3 regions of the Streptomyces sp. SAS_270 genome follow, and region 1 is predicted to be linked to each of the others. Evidence: riboswitches for the same ligand, from Rfam matches in the RefSeq annotation. Region 1 holds a riboswitch; each other region holds the start of a gene.
What was found. Region 1 has a riboswitch for cyclic di-AMP ahead of ACN6LB_RS20150 (M23 family metallopeptidase). Riboswitches for the same ligand answer to the same signal wherever they lie in the genome.
Positions count from the first base shown of each region.

Region 1 (4,452 bases):
AGGAGAGTCCGCCGCTCGCGCCACCGACGTAGCCGAAGCCACCGGCCCGGCGTCCGGCCGCGGCCTGGATCCAGCCGTGCCCGGCCTTGGTGCGCTTGCGGATCGCATAGCCGTCGGCCGTGGGCTGGGTGAGCGTGAAGTCGCCCCACTGCGGGATGTAGGCGAGGCGGCTCGACACGCGGGTGTCCCAGGTCGAGGTGTCGGGCAGCTTCTCGCCCGCGATCTGCGCGGTCCGCGCAGCCTCTCCGGGGTCACGGCGCAGCCCGGTGATGCCCTGGACGGCCTCGCTGAAGAGCCCGCCCGCCGAGTCGGCGAGGCGCACATGGCGGTCGTACGCGGCATCGCTCAGCGGCACCGTGAAGCGGACGCCGAGCCCGCGCAGGAAGTCCCCGTCGTCCTTGCCGGGCTCCTGCTTGCCGTCCCAGACGAAGGTGTGCACCAGCCGGAACGACTCGGCCCCGGCGTGGAAGGAGAAGCGCAGCACGAAGGGCAGCCAGCCGCGGTTGCCGTGCCGGTGGCGGCCTTCGACGCGTACGACGGCGCGGACCGGCCCGTCCTGTTCGACCTCGGTCTTCTCGATGCGCCCGGTGAAGTCCTCGGTCGCGACGCCGTCACGGAGCGAGCCCTGGCGCAGGGCGACCAGCCGTCCGTCGCGGGCGATCTCCGCCGAGCCGCGCCGGACGCTGCGGACGACGGTGTCGGAGCCCTTTGCGCCGAACACGGCCGTGATGACACCGGTCGACACCTCGATACGGTCGCCGGTCCGCGTGACGGTGACCTTCCGGGCGGGGAGGGCGGGGGCGCCCGCGGCCAGCCGGTACGTGTCGGCCTTGGCGGCGCCGGGCGCGATCGCGTGGGCGGTCCACTTCACCGAGCCGTCGGGCCAGTGGCCGGTGACCCAGCTCTGCACGGGGACGTCGTCGCCGGAGGCGGTGCTGAGCCGGAACGTCCGGTCGGGCTGATGGGTGCCGCGGGCCCAGGGCACACCCCAGGTGGTCCCGGCGTGGGCGGCGGGCGCGGAGCCCTCCAGCCAGTGCAGTTCGGTGTCACCGCCCGCATCGTCGGCGGCGGAGGCGCTGCGGGACAGGGCCCAGGAGAACGGGGCGGTGGCGGCCGCGGTTGCGGCGCCCTTGATGACAGTGCGTCGCTGGACGCCGGGCACGGGGACCTCCGTAAGCATAGAAAGCGCTTGCGGAGATCACTGTGGCGTCACTGTCGCACGCCTGTCGATACCTCGTGCGGTCGTGCCACAAGACCGCAATGTGGCGATCATGAACCGCACATGGAGCCGCGCACACCGAAGGCCGGGCCCCGGGGATCGTGGGGTCCGGCCTTCGGAGGCGAGGAGCAGGCGGGCGTCAGCCGACGGCCACGCCGTGCGAGCGCAGATACGCCACGGGGTCCACGTCCGAGCCGTAGTTCGGCGTGGTGCGGATCTCGAAGTGCAGGTGCGGCCCGGTGACGTTGCCGGTCGCGCCCGAGAGGCCGAGCTGCTGGCCCTCGGTCACGGTCTGGCCCGCCGAGACGGAGAGCTGCGACATGTGGGCGTACTGGCTGTACTGGCCGTCGGCGTGCTGGATGACGACCTCGTTGCCGTATGCGCCGTCGTAGGCGGCCGAGACGACGGTGCCCGCGGCGATGGCCTTGATGGTGGTACCGGTCGGGACCACGAAGTCCACACCCGTGTGGTAGCCGCTGGACCACATGCTGCCGGCGACCTTGTAGCCGGTGCCGACGGTGGCGCCGGAGACGGGCAGGCCGTAGCCGGAGCTGCTGGCCGTGTCGGCGGACTGAGTCGTCTTGGACTCGGTCGTCGGCGCGGCCTTCGACTCGGTCGTCTGCGTGCTCTTGCCGGACGACTGGGTTGCCGCGGTCGCGGCCTTCTTGCCGATCGTCAGCTTCAGGCCCGGGTGGATCAGCGAGGGGTCGCTGCCGACAGCCGCGCGGTTGTCGGAGTAGAGCTTCTTCCAGCCGCCGGTGACGTTCTGGTCGTCGGCGATCTTCGAGAGGTAGTCACCGGCCCGCACCGCGTAGGTCCTCGTGCCCGACTTCTGGGCGGCGGCCGGAGCGGCGGTGATGGTCTTCTCCGAGACGTTCTGCGCGACGTTCTCGGCGGTCTTCTCGGGAACCGTCGAAACAGCGGCGGCGGGGGTGGCGGCGTGCGCACCCGTGGCCCCCATCAGCGGCAGCGCGAGCGCGGCGCCACCGGTTCCGGCGACTGCGATGGAGCGGGTGAAACGCTGGGACTTGGGACGGCGATGCTTACCCTTCGCGGGCATGGCGTTTTCCTCTCCGGCGCCTGCGAGGTGAGCTGTCGGGTGCGGACTGGAGATGCCCGGCCGCGCTCTCGCGCGGCTTTACCCCTAGCCGTTCCGGAGACCGGAACAGGCGTTCTACCTGTGGGTCCCCCGCTCCTGCCGTGACGGGTGAGTGTGCGGATTCCGGGCGGCGGCAGGATTGGGCGTCCGTCCGGATTGGTGGCGAACGTAAGCGAAACGAGCGCAGCGGGACAAGCATTGCGATTCCTGTGAACACCGCTTTCTTGATCCTTGTGGACAAACCCGGTGACGCTGCGTGGATAAGGATCTCCGGCATTCTTTGAATCCACTGAAAACAAAGGGAAATTACGTGAGCATGACCACGACTCACCGTTACCACTATGACGCTGCTCACGCCACGCAAGCCCAGGTAGCCCTATTCCAGGGCTAGTTGTAACGAAGGCTCTAATTCGGACAGAACAGTCACTTGCGACGCAGTCGAATAACCGTCGCATCAAGGTCACCGCGCAGCTTTGTGCGCAGCCCGTGATGAAGCAGCACCGCACCACGGTGCACTTCGCCGGTTTCGCGGCATTCGTACGCGTCTTCAGGGCCAAGTCCGCGCAGTCTCAGCGGGGCGACGGGCTCACCGTGACGCTGAGCCTGGAGCCAGGCGAGGACGACGACCTCGTCACCGTGGACGTACTGCACCGCGCTGAGCCCGCCCTCCGGGGGCCGCAACCGGTAGAGGTCCCCACGCTGCACGACGGGCCGGATCTCCTTGTAGAGCTCCACCCACTGCCGCGCCTCGTCGAGCTCCTCCTCGCTCCACTCGGTCAGATCGCCGCCGACACCCAGTACCCCGGCCATGGCGCTCACGAACCGGAAGCGCAGAGTGCTGACACGCCCGTTGAGCTGGGTGTTCGGGCTGTCCGTGACCCAGGCGGCCATGACCCGGGAGGGGTGGATCTGACTGAAGCCGTGCTGGATGGCGAGCCGGTCGAGCGGGTCGGTGTTGTCCGAGGTCCACACCTGGTCCGTGCGGGCCATGATGCCGAGGTCGATCCGGCCGCCGCCGCCCGAGCAGGACTCGAAGGCGACCCCGGGGTGGGCGGCCCGCAGCCGGTCCAGCAGGGCGTACAGGGCCTGCACGTGGTCGACCCACAGCCGCTGCGGGTAGGGGTCGCCGGGCCAGCCGGCATCCGTGAAGCAGCGGTTGAAGTCCCACTTCACGTAGTCGATCGGGGCGCTGGAGAGCATGCTGTGGAGCTGCTCCCACAGGTACTCCTGGACGTCCGGGCGCGCGAGGTTCAGTACGAGCTGATTGCGGTACTCAGTCCTGTTTCGTCCGGGCTGGAACTGCACCCAGTCAGGGTGCTGCCGGTAGAGCTCGCTGTCCGGATTGACCATCTCCGGCTCGACCCAGATCCCGAACTGCATGCCGAGCGCGTGCACGTAGTCGCCGAGCGGCTTGAGGCCGCCCGGGAAGCGGTCCGGGTTGGGCGTCCAGTCACCGAGCCCGGCCCGGTCGCTGGTGCGCGCCCCGAACCAGCCGTCGTCGACCACGAACAGCTCGACACCGATCGCCGCGGCCCGCCGTGCGAGCGTGCCCTGCTGCTCCTCGGAGATGTCGAACTCCGTGGCCTCCCAGGAGTTGAAGAGCACCGGCCGGTCCCGGTCCGCGTCCGGGATGACGTACGCACGCTGGTACGCGTGCCAGGCCCGGCTCGCCCCGCCGAAGCCGCCGTCGCTCCACAGCCCCGCGAAGACCGGCGTCGTGAACGATTCCCCGGACTCCAGGCGCAGCAGGCCCGAGTCGTCGTATCCGGCGCCACCGGTGATCTGCACGCGCCCGTCCGGGAGTTGGGCCACCGAGATCCGCCACGAGCCGGACCAGGCGAGCGCGCAGCCATACACCTCGCCGCGTTCCTCGGTCGCCTCGTCGTCGAGCGCGACCCAGGGCAGGTGCTGATGCCCGGTGTGCCCGCGGCGGCTGCCGATGACCTTCTCACCGTAGGTGAGGGGGGAGCGTACGAGCCGGGACTCGGCCGCCCACCGTCCGTGCAGCTGGGACAGCCGCCGGCCGTCGCGCTCGGGCAGCGTCCAGGTCGCGGAGTCGGCGCGCAGCAGCTCCACGGCCGGGCCCTCGTTCTCGAGGGTCACCCAGCGCTCCACGACGTCACCGCGGGTGCGG
Region 1 covers NZ_JBMNDS010000028.1:9,070-13,521, forward strand. Annotated here, with positions in the region: gene ACN6LB_RS20145 (exo-rhamnogalacturonan lyase family protein) at 1-1,162, opposite strand, end outside; gene ACN6LB_RS20150 (M23 family metallopeptidase) at 1,359-2,279, opposite strand; cyclic di-AMP (ydaO/yuaA leader) riboswitch at 2,282-2,439, opposite strand; gene ACN6LB_RS20155 (alpha-galactosidase) at 2,742-4,452, opposite strand, start outside.

Region 2 (4,452 bases), on a different contig from region 1:
ACGTGCTCATCCGGTCCTACGTGCTCAACTCGTCCTGCCTGCTCAGCGGTTCACCGGTCGGCGGCGTCGGACTTGTCCACGCCGTCCCAGACGTTCGAGTACCAGGGGCGGTCGGCCGCCCCCTTCTCCGCGCGGGACTGCTTCGCCGCGTCCGGGTCGATCACGATGTAACCGGTCTCGCCCGGCATGACGTAGTGCAGCCGCTGCCGGATCTGCTGCTCCGCGTACGCGTCGTCCTGCCAGCGCGCCTTGAGGTCGCGCAGCTGCTCGACCCGCTGCCGGGCCTGCTGCTGCTCCCGCTGCTGGTCGGCGATCTCGGCGCGCTGGGAGACGTACTGCCTTATCGGGTACGCGAGCGCGACGATGAGCGTGCACAGGACGAGGGCGAGGAGCGCGGCCCGGCCCGTCAGCCGGGAGCGGCGGGCCTGGCGCTTGGTCTGGGAGCGGTAGACACGGGCCGCCGTCTGCTCGCCGAGCACCCGCAGCCTGGTCGCGGTGGAGAACCGGTCCCGGTCCTTCACGGCCATCGTCCCGCCTCCCGTTCGTCCCGTTTCACACGCGCGTACGTCCCCGCACACGGTACGGGACCGAGTACGGGGACGTACGTACGACGCTTCCTACGAGGCTACGGTCAGCCCTTGAAGCGGGGGAAGGCGCTGCGGCCGGCGTACACCGCGGCGTCGTCGAGGATCTCCTCGATGCGCAGCAGCTGGTTGTACTTGGCGACGCGGTCCGAGCGGGCCGGGGCACCGGTCTTGATCTGGCCGCAGTTCACCGCGACGGCGAGGTCGGCGATGGTGACGTCCTCGGTCTCGCCGGAGCGGTGGGACATCATGCACTTGAAGCCGTTGCGCTGGGCCATCTCGACGGCGTCCAGGGTCTCGGTCAGCGAACCGATCTGGTTGACCTTGACGAGAAGGGCGTTGGCGGAGCCCTCCTCGATGCCGCGGGCGAGGCGCTCCGGGTTGGTGACGAAGAGGTCGTCGCCGACGATCTGGACCTTGTCACCGATCTTCGCGGTGATGGTGTTCCAGCCGGCCCAGTCGTCCTCGTACAGCGGGTCCTCGATGGAGACCAGCGGGTACGCGGAGACGAGCTCCTCGTAGTACTCGGTCATCTCGGCGGCCGAGCGGGACTTGCCCTCGAACTCGTACTTGCCGTCCTTGTAGAACTCGGACGCGGCGACGTCGAGCGCGAGCGCGATCTGCTCGCCCGGGATGTAACCGGCCTGCTTGATGGCCTCGACGATGAGGTCGAGCGCGGCGCGGTTGGACTCCAGGTTCGGGGCGAAGCCGCCCTCGTCGCCCAGGCCGGTCGACAGACCCTTGGTCTTCAGGACCTTCTTGAGGGTGTGGTAGACCTCGGCGCCCCAGCGCAGGGCCTCGGAGAAGGACTCCGCGCCGATCGGGGCGATCATGAACTCCTGGATGTCCACGTTCGAGTCGGCGTGCGACCCGCCGTTCAGGATGTTCATCATCGGAACGGGCAGCAGGTGCGCGTTCGGGCCGCCCAGGTAGCGGAAGAGGGGGAGGTCGCTGGCCTCGGAGGCGGCGTGGGCGACGGCGAGGGAGACGCCGAGGATGGCGTTGGCGCCGAGCGAGCCCTTGTTGTCGGTGGCGTCCAGGTCGAACATCGCCTGGTCGATCAGGCGCTGCTCGGTGGCGTCGTAGCCGACGAGCTCCGGGCCGATCTGCTCGATGACCGCGAGGACGGCCTTCTCGACACCCTTGCCCTGGTAGCGGTTCGGGTCACCGTCGCGGAGCTCGATGGCCTCGAAGGCGCCCGTGGAGGCGCCGGACGGGACGGCCGCACGGCCGGTGCTGCCGTCGTCGAGGCCGACCTCGACCTCGACGGTGGGGTTGCCTCGCGAGTCGAGGATTTCCCGGGCTACGACGACGTCGATGGACGGCACGAGCATCTCCTTCTGGGATGTGACGCGGGTACACAGGACTTCGGCAGTCCCGCGAGATGAGCCTAACCGGCCCAGGGCGATCGGCCAGCCGGTCGACCACTCCTTGAGCAGAACTCAGGGTAAACATTGTTCCAGAACGGAACAAAAAAGGAATGAAGAGGGCGAGGAGAGCCGCGAAGCGGGCCAAGAAAAAACCCCGCTCCGGTGCGTACGGGGGAACACGCACCGGAGCGGGGAGCCCGTGGGGACGGGGGGGTGCCCCTCACGTGGCCTCCACTATGAAGGCCACGTATGGGAGGAGGCTGTGGTTCAGCTGAGGTGAAGCTGCTGACCGGGGTAGATGAAGTCGGCGTCGTCGATGATGTCCTGGTTCAGCTTGAACAGCTTCTGCCAGCCACCCTTGACGTGCTTCTTCTCGGCGATCGAGCTGAGGCTGTCGCCCTTCTTCACCTTGTACTCGCCGTCACCCTTCTTGACCTTCTTGCCGGTCGGGGTCTGGACGGTCTTCTTGGCGGCGGGGCGCTCCTGCGAGCGGGAGGCGTGCTGCTCGCTCGTCGTGGTGCTCTGCTGCTGCGGCTGGGTGGTGCTCTGCGAGCTGGAGCCGGAGCCCGTGTCCGACGAGGTGGAACCGCCGCCGGTCGACGCACCCGACAGGCCCACGCCACAGCTCGGCCAGGCGCCCTTGCCCTGCGAGGCGAGAACCTTCTCGGCGACCGCTATCTGCTCGGACTTGGAGGCCTGGTCGGCGGAGGAGGCGTACGCGGTGCCGCCGTACGCGGCCCACGTGGACGAGGAGAACTGGAGGCCGCCGTAGTAACCGTTGCCGGTGTTGATCGACCAGTTGCCGCCGGACTCGCACGAGGCGACGGCGTCCCACTCGGAGGCGGTGGCGGCGGAGGCGGTGCCGGAGGCCATCAGCGGAGCGGCGATGGCGACGCCGGTGACACCGGCGAGCGTGGCGACACGGGTGGCCTTGGACGGGCGGCGGTGCTTGCCCTTGCTGGAAAACAGCATGAGAGATCCCCTCACCGACGCCTGCGAGGTGAGCTGTCGGGTTCGGGCCGGTTGAGTTGCCCGGCCGCGCACCAGTGGTGCGCGGCTTCACCCCAAGCCGGTCCGGCAACGATCACCGGGTCCGGCACTTACCTGGGTCCCCCGCTCCTGCCTACGGCGCTTGACGCGACGACTGTTCCCGTACGGCCGTTGGCAGGATTCGGCGTTGCGACCGTCGGTGCCCGCTGTGGCGAGCGGTCACGACCGTAGACATGCGATCGCCGGAATTTCAAAGACGATCAGGGCTACTGAGACTCATGTCTCACTCTCACCAAACCGGACATTCCATCTCGAATCATGACCTGAACTACCGCTGGATTTAGCCCGATTCGCCAGATGACGGCCAGTTGGTCGGCTACCTACCGGGCGGCTTCGGCACTGTCCAGCTCAAGCTTCTGACCGGGGAGGATGAGGTCCGGGTCGGTGCCGAGCGCCTGCTCGTTCGCGGAGTACAAACCGGACCATCCGCCCTTCAGGTCAAGGGAGTCGGCGATGGACCAGAGACTGTCCCCGGTGCGGACGACGTACGAGCCGTCCGTCGCGCCGCGTGCGGCGCCGGAGCCGCGTGAGGCGTGACGGCCGGAGGTGTCGTCACCGCGGCTGCCGGAGGCGCGGTCGGCCGCACCCTCGCCGGTGCTCCCCTCGGCCTCTTCGCCGGCACTGTCGCCGCGGTGGCGCCCGGAGCCGGATTCGGATGTCGCGGTCCCGGAGGAGCCGTCCGAAGAGTCGGCGTTCTGGCCGGACTTGTCCGACTCGTCGCTCTTTGTCGACCCTGTGGTCGCGCTGTCGGAATCCTGAGCGTCGCTGGAGTCACCGGAGTCACCGGAGTCGCCGTCGGACGTGTCGGCCTTGGTCGAGTTCCGGGTCTCGCCCGAGGGCGCGTCGGACGACGTGTCGGACGAGGAGTCGGAGAGGCCCGAGGAGTCGGTGCCGGAATCGGATGAACCAGACGAATCCGAAGTATCCGAGGAATCAGACGAACCCGATGAACTCGACGAGCCGGAGGAGCCGGCCGAGTCGCCCGCCACGCCCGTGTCGACGTCGATCGAGCCCGAGTTCTTGCTGAGCCCGGAGAGCGGGCCACAGGTGGGCCAGGCGACGAGCCCCTGGTCGTCGAGGACCTTCTCGGCCACGGCTATCTGCTGCGAACGGCTGGCCTGGTCGGCGGTCGGCGCGTAGGTGAGGCCGCCGTACTTCTGCCAGTTCTCCTGGGTCAGCTGGAGTCCGCCGTAGTACCCGTTGCCGTCGTTGGCGCTCCAGGACCCGCCGCTCTCGCATTCTGCGACCCGATCCCATGTGGTCCCGTCGGCCGCGTGCGCACCGGTGGCACCGAGCAACGGGATGGCGATCGCCGATCCGGTCACTCCTGCCGCGACGATGAGAGCCGGAGCCTGACGGGGTCGACGGTGACGGCCGTTCCCGGAGAGCATGCGGAAGCCTTTCGCGTGACAGCAGATAACTACCGCGGCTGGTGGGCCGCGTTGACG
Region 2 covers NZ_JBMNDS010000020.1:104,743-109,194, forward strand. Annotated here, with positions in the region: gene ACN6LB_RS16450 (FtsB family cell division protein) at 51-527, opposite strand; gene eno (phosphopyruvate hydratase) at 632-1,912, opposite strand; gene ACN6LB_RS16460 (transglycosylase family protein) at 2,222-2,926, opposite strand; cyclic di-AMP (ydaO/yuaA leader) riboswitch at 2,930-3,095, opposite strand; gene ACN6LB_RS16465 (transglycosylase family protein) at 3,325-4,395, opposite strand.
Region 2: it holds a riboswitch for cyclic di-AMP, as region 1 does, so the genes downstream of both, ACN6LB_RS16460 (transglycosylase family protein) here and ACN6LB_RS20150 (M23 family metallopeptidase) in region 1, are expected to answer to the same signal.

Region 3 (4,452 bases), on a different contig from region 1:
GGACCTCCTTGCGCTCGTAGAAGCGGACACCGCCGACGACCTTGTAGGGCAGGCCGACGCGGATGAAGACCTCTTCGAAGACACGGGACTGGGCGTTCGTACGGTAGAAGACGGCGACGTCTCCGGCCTTCGCCTCGCCCGCGTCCGTCAGACGGTCTATCTCGTCGGCGACGAACTGCGCCTCGTCGTGCTCGGTGTCGGCGACGTAGCCGGTGATGTTCGAGCCCGCGCCCGCGTTCGTCCACAGGTTCTTCGGGCGACGCGACTCGTTGCGCTCGATGACGGCGTTGGCGGCGGTCAGGATGGTCTGCGTGGAGCGGTAGTTCTGTTCGAGCAGGATCGTCGTCGCGTCCGTGTAGTCCTCCTCGAACTGGAGGATGTTGCGGATGGTCGCGCCGCGGAAGGCGTAGATCGACTGGTCGGCGTCGCCCACGACGCACAGCTCGGCGGGGCCGAGGTCGTCCTCGCTCGGGGGTACGTCGACGGGGTGCGCGGAGGTGCCGACCAGCTCGCGCACGAGGGCGTACTGCGCGTGGTTGGTGTCCTGGTACTCGTCGACCATGACGTGGCGGAAGCGGCGGCGGTAGTGCTCGGCGACGTCCGGGAAGGCGCGGAGCAGGTTGACCGTCGTCATGATCAGGTCGTCGAAGTCCAGCGCGTTCGCCTCGCGCAGCCGCGACTGGTAGAGCACGTATGCCTGGGCGAGGGTCTTCTCGAAGCCGTCGGAGGCCTGGGCGGCGAAGTCCTCCTCGTCGATCAGCTCGTTCTTCAGGTTGGAGATCTTGGCGCTGAACGACTTCGGCGGGAAGCGCTTCGGGTCGAGGTCCAGGTCGCGGCAGACCAGGGCCATCAGACGCTTGCTGTCGGCGGCGTCGTAGATCGAGAACGACGACGTGAAGCCGAGCCGCTTCGACTCGCGGCGCAGGATGCGCACGCACGCGCTGTGGAAGGTCATGACCCACATCGCGTTGGCGCGCGGGCCGACCAGCTGCTCGACGCGCTCCTTCATCTCGCCCGCGGCCTTGTTGGTGAAGGTGATCGCGAGGATCTGCCCGGGGTGCACATGGCGCTCGGCCAGCAGATAGGCGATCCGGTGCGTGAGCACCCGGGTCTTGCCGGAGCCGGCGCCGGCCACGATGAGCAGGGGGGCGCCGGAGTGCACCACGGCCGCCCGCTGGTTCTCGTTCAGCCCGTCCAGGAGCGCGGCCGCCTCCACGGCGGGGCGCGGGGCTCCGTCGCGGTAGTAGGCGTCGCGGTCCGGGGGCACGTCGAAACGGCCGCCGAACAGGTCGTCCGGAAGCGGCTCGGCCGCCCCGTCCTCGGGCGGCGGCGGGGGCTCTTCCTCGTGAGCCCCTGAGGGCTTGAGGTCCGCCAGGAAGCTGTCGTCAAAGAGGCTGCTCATCGCTCTCCGAGTCTAGGCCGCCGCACTGACAACAGACCGCCGCCCCGGGATTTCCCTGTCCCGCGAGGGCCCCGGAAGCCGATGATCTTCCAGAACCGGCCACTCGGCACTCCTTCGCCGTCAGGAATCGTCCAGGACGATCAAGAGCCGTACGGTTACGGTCAGCCACCGGCCGGGCGGGAATGCCCCTTGAAGACCACTGCATGGGGTCACAAGTCACCACGGACGGTCACGGAAGCGGCGGTTGAGGCCAAGGTCACGAAAATGTATCGGGCATATCGAACATCAACCTTCACAGGGACCACACGAGTTGGCTAGCGTGCCGGGCAGACCGCTCGACCCTCTCCGGCGAACGTCGCCGGGCCGTGCGGCCTCCGCCGAATTCGGTGTGCCCACGCGGCAGCCGGAACCGGGGACCCACCGAACCTGGGGTGAATCGGTCCAACCGCCTTTCGGGGCAAGGACCGTAGGGCAAACCTTCCGGAGCACCCGCCCGAACCCGACAGCTAACCCGGTAGGCGGATGACGGAAGGAGTCGCCTCCCTTGGCGTCGCACAAAAAGCCGCGTCCTGCTGCAACGCGCGTAGCGGGCATGCGGACTCCCGCCCTGGCAACAGCGGCCCTCACCTCCGTGGCCCTGCTCTCCCAGACGGCGAACGCCGCACCCTCGGCCGAGCCCAGGCCGAGCCTCGAAGAAGTGCAGAAGAAGGTCGACGACCTCTACCACCAGGCGGAGACGGCGACCGAGAAGTACAACACCGCCAAGGAGAAGACCACCAAGCAGCGCAAGCAGGTCGACACCCTTCTCGACGACGTCGCCCAGCGCACCGACAAGCTCAACTCCGCGCGCGAGGAGCTGGGTTCGTTCGCCGCCGCGCAATACCGGACCGGCGCCGCCGCCCCCGGCACCGCGACCCTGCTGCTGGCCGACGACCCGCAGGACTACTTCGACCAGACCCAGCTGATGAGCCGGCTGACCAGCCGTCAGAAGACCGCCGTCGACGACTACGTCACCGAGCAGTCCGAGACGGCGAAGAAGCGCCAGGAGGCCTCCAAGAGCCTGGAGACGCTGACCGAGTCGCAGAAGTCGCTGAAGTCGTCGAAGGCCGACGTCCAGAAGAAGCTCTCCGAGGCGCGCGAGATGCTCTCGAAGCTGACCGCCGAGGAGAAGGCGCGGCTCGCGGCGATCGAGAAGAAGAAGGAAGCAGAGGCCCGGCGCAAGGCGGCGGAGCTGGCGGCCCAGCAGGCCGCCGAGGCGAAGCAGCGCCAGGAGGCGGAGGCAGCCGCTCAGCAGCAGTCCGGCTCCGGCACCTCGGACTCCTCGAGTTCGGGAAGCACGGGCACAGGCACCGGCACCTCCACCGGCGACTCCTCGTACGCCACGAAGGCCGCCAAGGCGCTCGCCTTCGCCCGCGCCCAGGTCGGCAAGCCGTATGTGTGGGGCGCCACCGGCCCCGACTCGTACGACTGCTCCGGGCTCACCCAGGCCGCCTGGAAGGCGGCCGGCGTCGACCTCCCGCGCACCACCTACGACCAGGTCAACGCGGGCACGACGGTCTCCCTCTCCAACGCACAACCCGGCGACCTGATCTTCTTCTACGACGACATCAGCCACGTCGGCCTCTACATAGGCAACGGCATGATGATCCACGCCCCGAAGCCGGGCTCGTACGTCCGCGAGGAGTCCGTCTACTACGCCGGCTCCTCGATCATCCACAGCGTGGTGCGACCGGCGTGAACGCACCGTAGGGAGGGGGTCCACGCGCGCGTGGACCCCCTTTTTCGTGCCGTATGCGTTTTTCGTCCTCCACGCGCGCGTGCAGCACGGCAAGCCGCGCGAAGATCCCTAGCATCGGGCGCATGTCAGGCATCTCCCAGCTCCGCGCGTGGTGGGCGGAGCGTCCGCCCGCCGCCGGGGCCGCCGTCATGGCCACCGGCATCGTCTCCGTCGGGCTGTCCCTGACCGGCTACGAGACCCTGTCCCGTATCGCCCTGGTCCTGGCGGTCATCGCATGGCTCGCGCTCGCCGCGGACTTCGGGGTGCGGCTCGTACGGGACCGGGCGCGCTGGGTGGCGGAGGCGTGCACGCCGGGCGCACTCACCGCCATCGCCGCGACCACCGTGCTCGGCACCCGGCTGTCCGCCCTCGGGTGGCTGGGTCTCGCCGAGGCGCTGCTCGCGCTGGCGGCCCTGCTCTGGCCGGGGCTGCTGATCGTGGTCGTACGGCACTGGGGGCGCCGTATGCCCGGAGCGGTGTTCCTCGGCTGTGTGGCCACCCAGGGGCTCGCCGTGCTGGGCTCCGTGCTGGCCGCGCTGGTGGGCGTGGAGTGGCTCGCGCATGCCGCGCTGGCGCTGTTCTGGCTCGGGATCGTCCTCTACGGGGTGGCGTTGCTCCGCTTCGACATCCGGCAGGTGGCCACCGGGGCCGGGGACCAGTGGGTGGCGGGCGGTGCGCTCGCCATCTCGGCGCTGGCCGGGGCGAAGCTCGTGACCGCGCACCACGCGAACCAGTACCTGTGGAACGACGACGACAACGGCGTCCTGCGCGCAGTCACCGCCGCGCTGCTCGTGCTGGACCTCGCCTGGTACGTCGTCCTGTTCGCCGCCGAGGCGGTCTGGCCGCGGCCGCACTACGACGTACGGCGCTGGGCGACCGTGTTCCCCATGGGGATGACGGCGGTGGCGACCCTGGCGGTCGGGACCGCCCTCGGCAGCGGATGGCTGAGCGGCCCGGGGCAGACGCTGCTGTGGATCGCGGTGGCGGCCTGGTTGCTCGTGGCAGCCGGGGCGGCCGGGGCGGTCAGGTCCAGAGCACCGCGATGAAGATGTTCGCCGTGGTCAGCAGGCCGACCAGCCCGAACAGCCCCTTGTCGACCTTCTCGTCGTCGCGCTTCACGTAGACGAGCCCCAGGATCACGATCAGCAGGGCCAGCTTCACGCCGATCTTGAAGGTGTTGACCGTGTGGTCGTCGGCCTGGTTGAGCCCGACCAGCGCGACGCCCGTGACCAGCATGGTCAGCGCGCCGTGGAGCATCGCGGGAACGAACCGG
Region 3 covers NZ_JBMNDS010000036.1:46,162-50,613, forward strand. Annotated here, with positions in the region: gene pcrA (DNA helicase PcrA) at 1-1,402, opposite strand, end outside; cyclic di-AMP (ydaO/yuaA leader) riboswitch at 1,768-1,938, shown strand; gene ACN6LB_RS23510 (NlpC/P60 family protein) at 1,947-3,140, shown strand; gene ACN6LB_RS23515 (tellurite resistance/C4-dicarboxylate transporter family protein) at 3,263-4,225, shown strand; gene ACN6LB_RS23520 (hypothetical protein) at 4,203-4,452, opposite strand, start outside.
Region 3: it holds a riboswitch for cyclic di-AMP, as region 1 does, so the genes downstream of both, ACN6LB_RS23510 (NlpC/P60 family protein) here and ACN6LB_RS20150 (M23 family metallopeptidase) in region 1, are expected to answer to the same signal.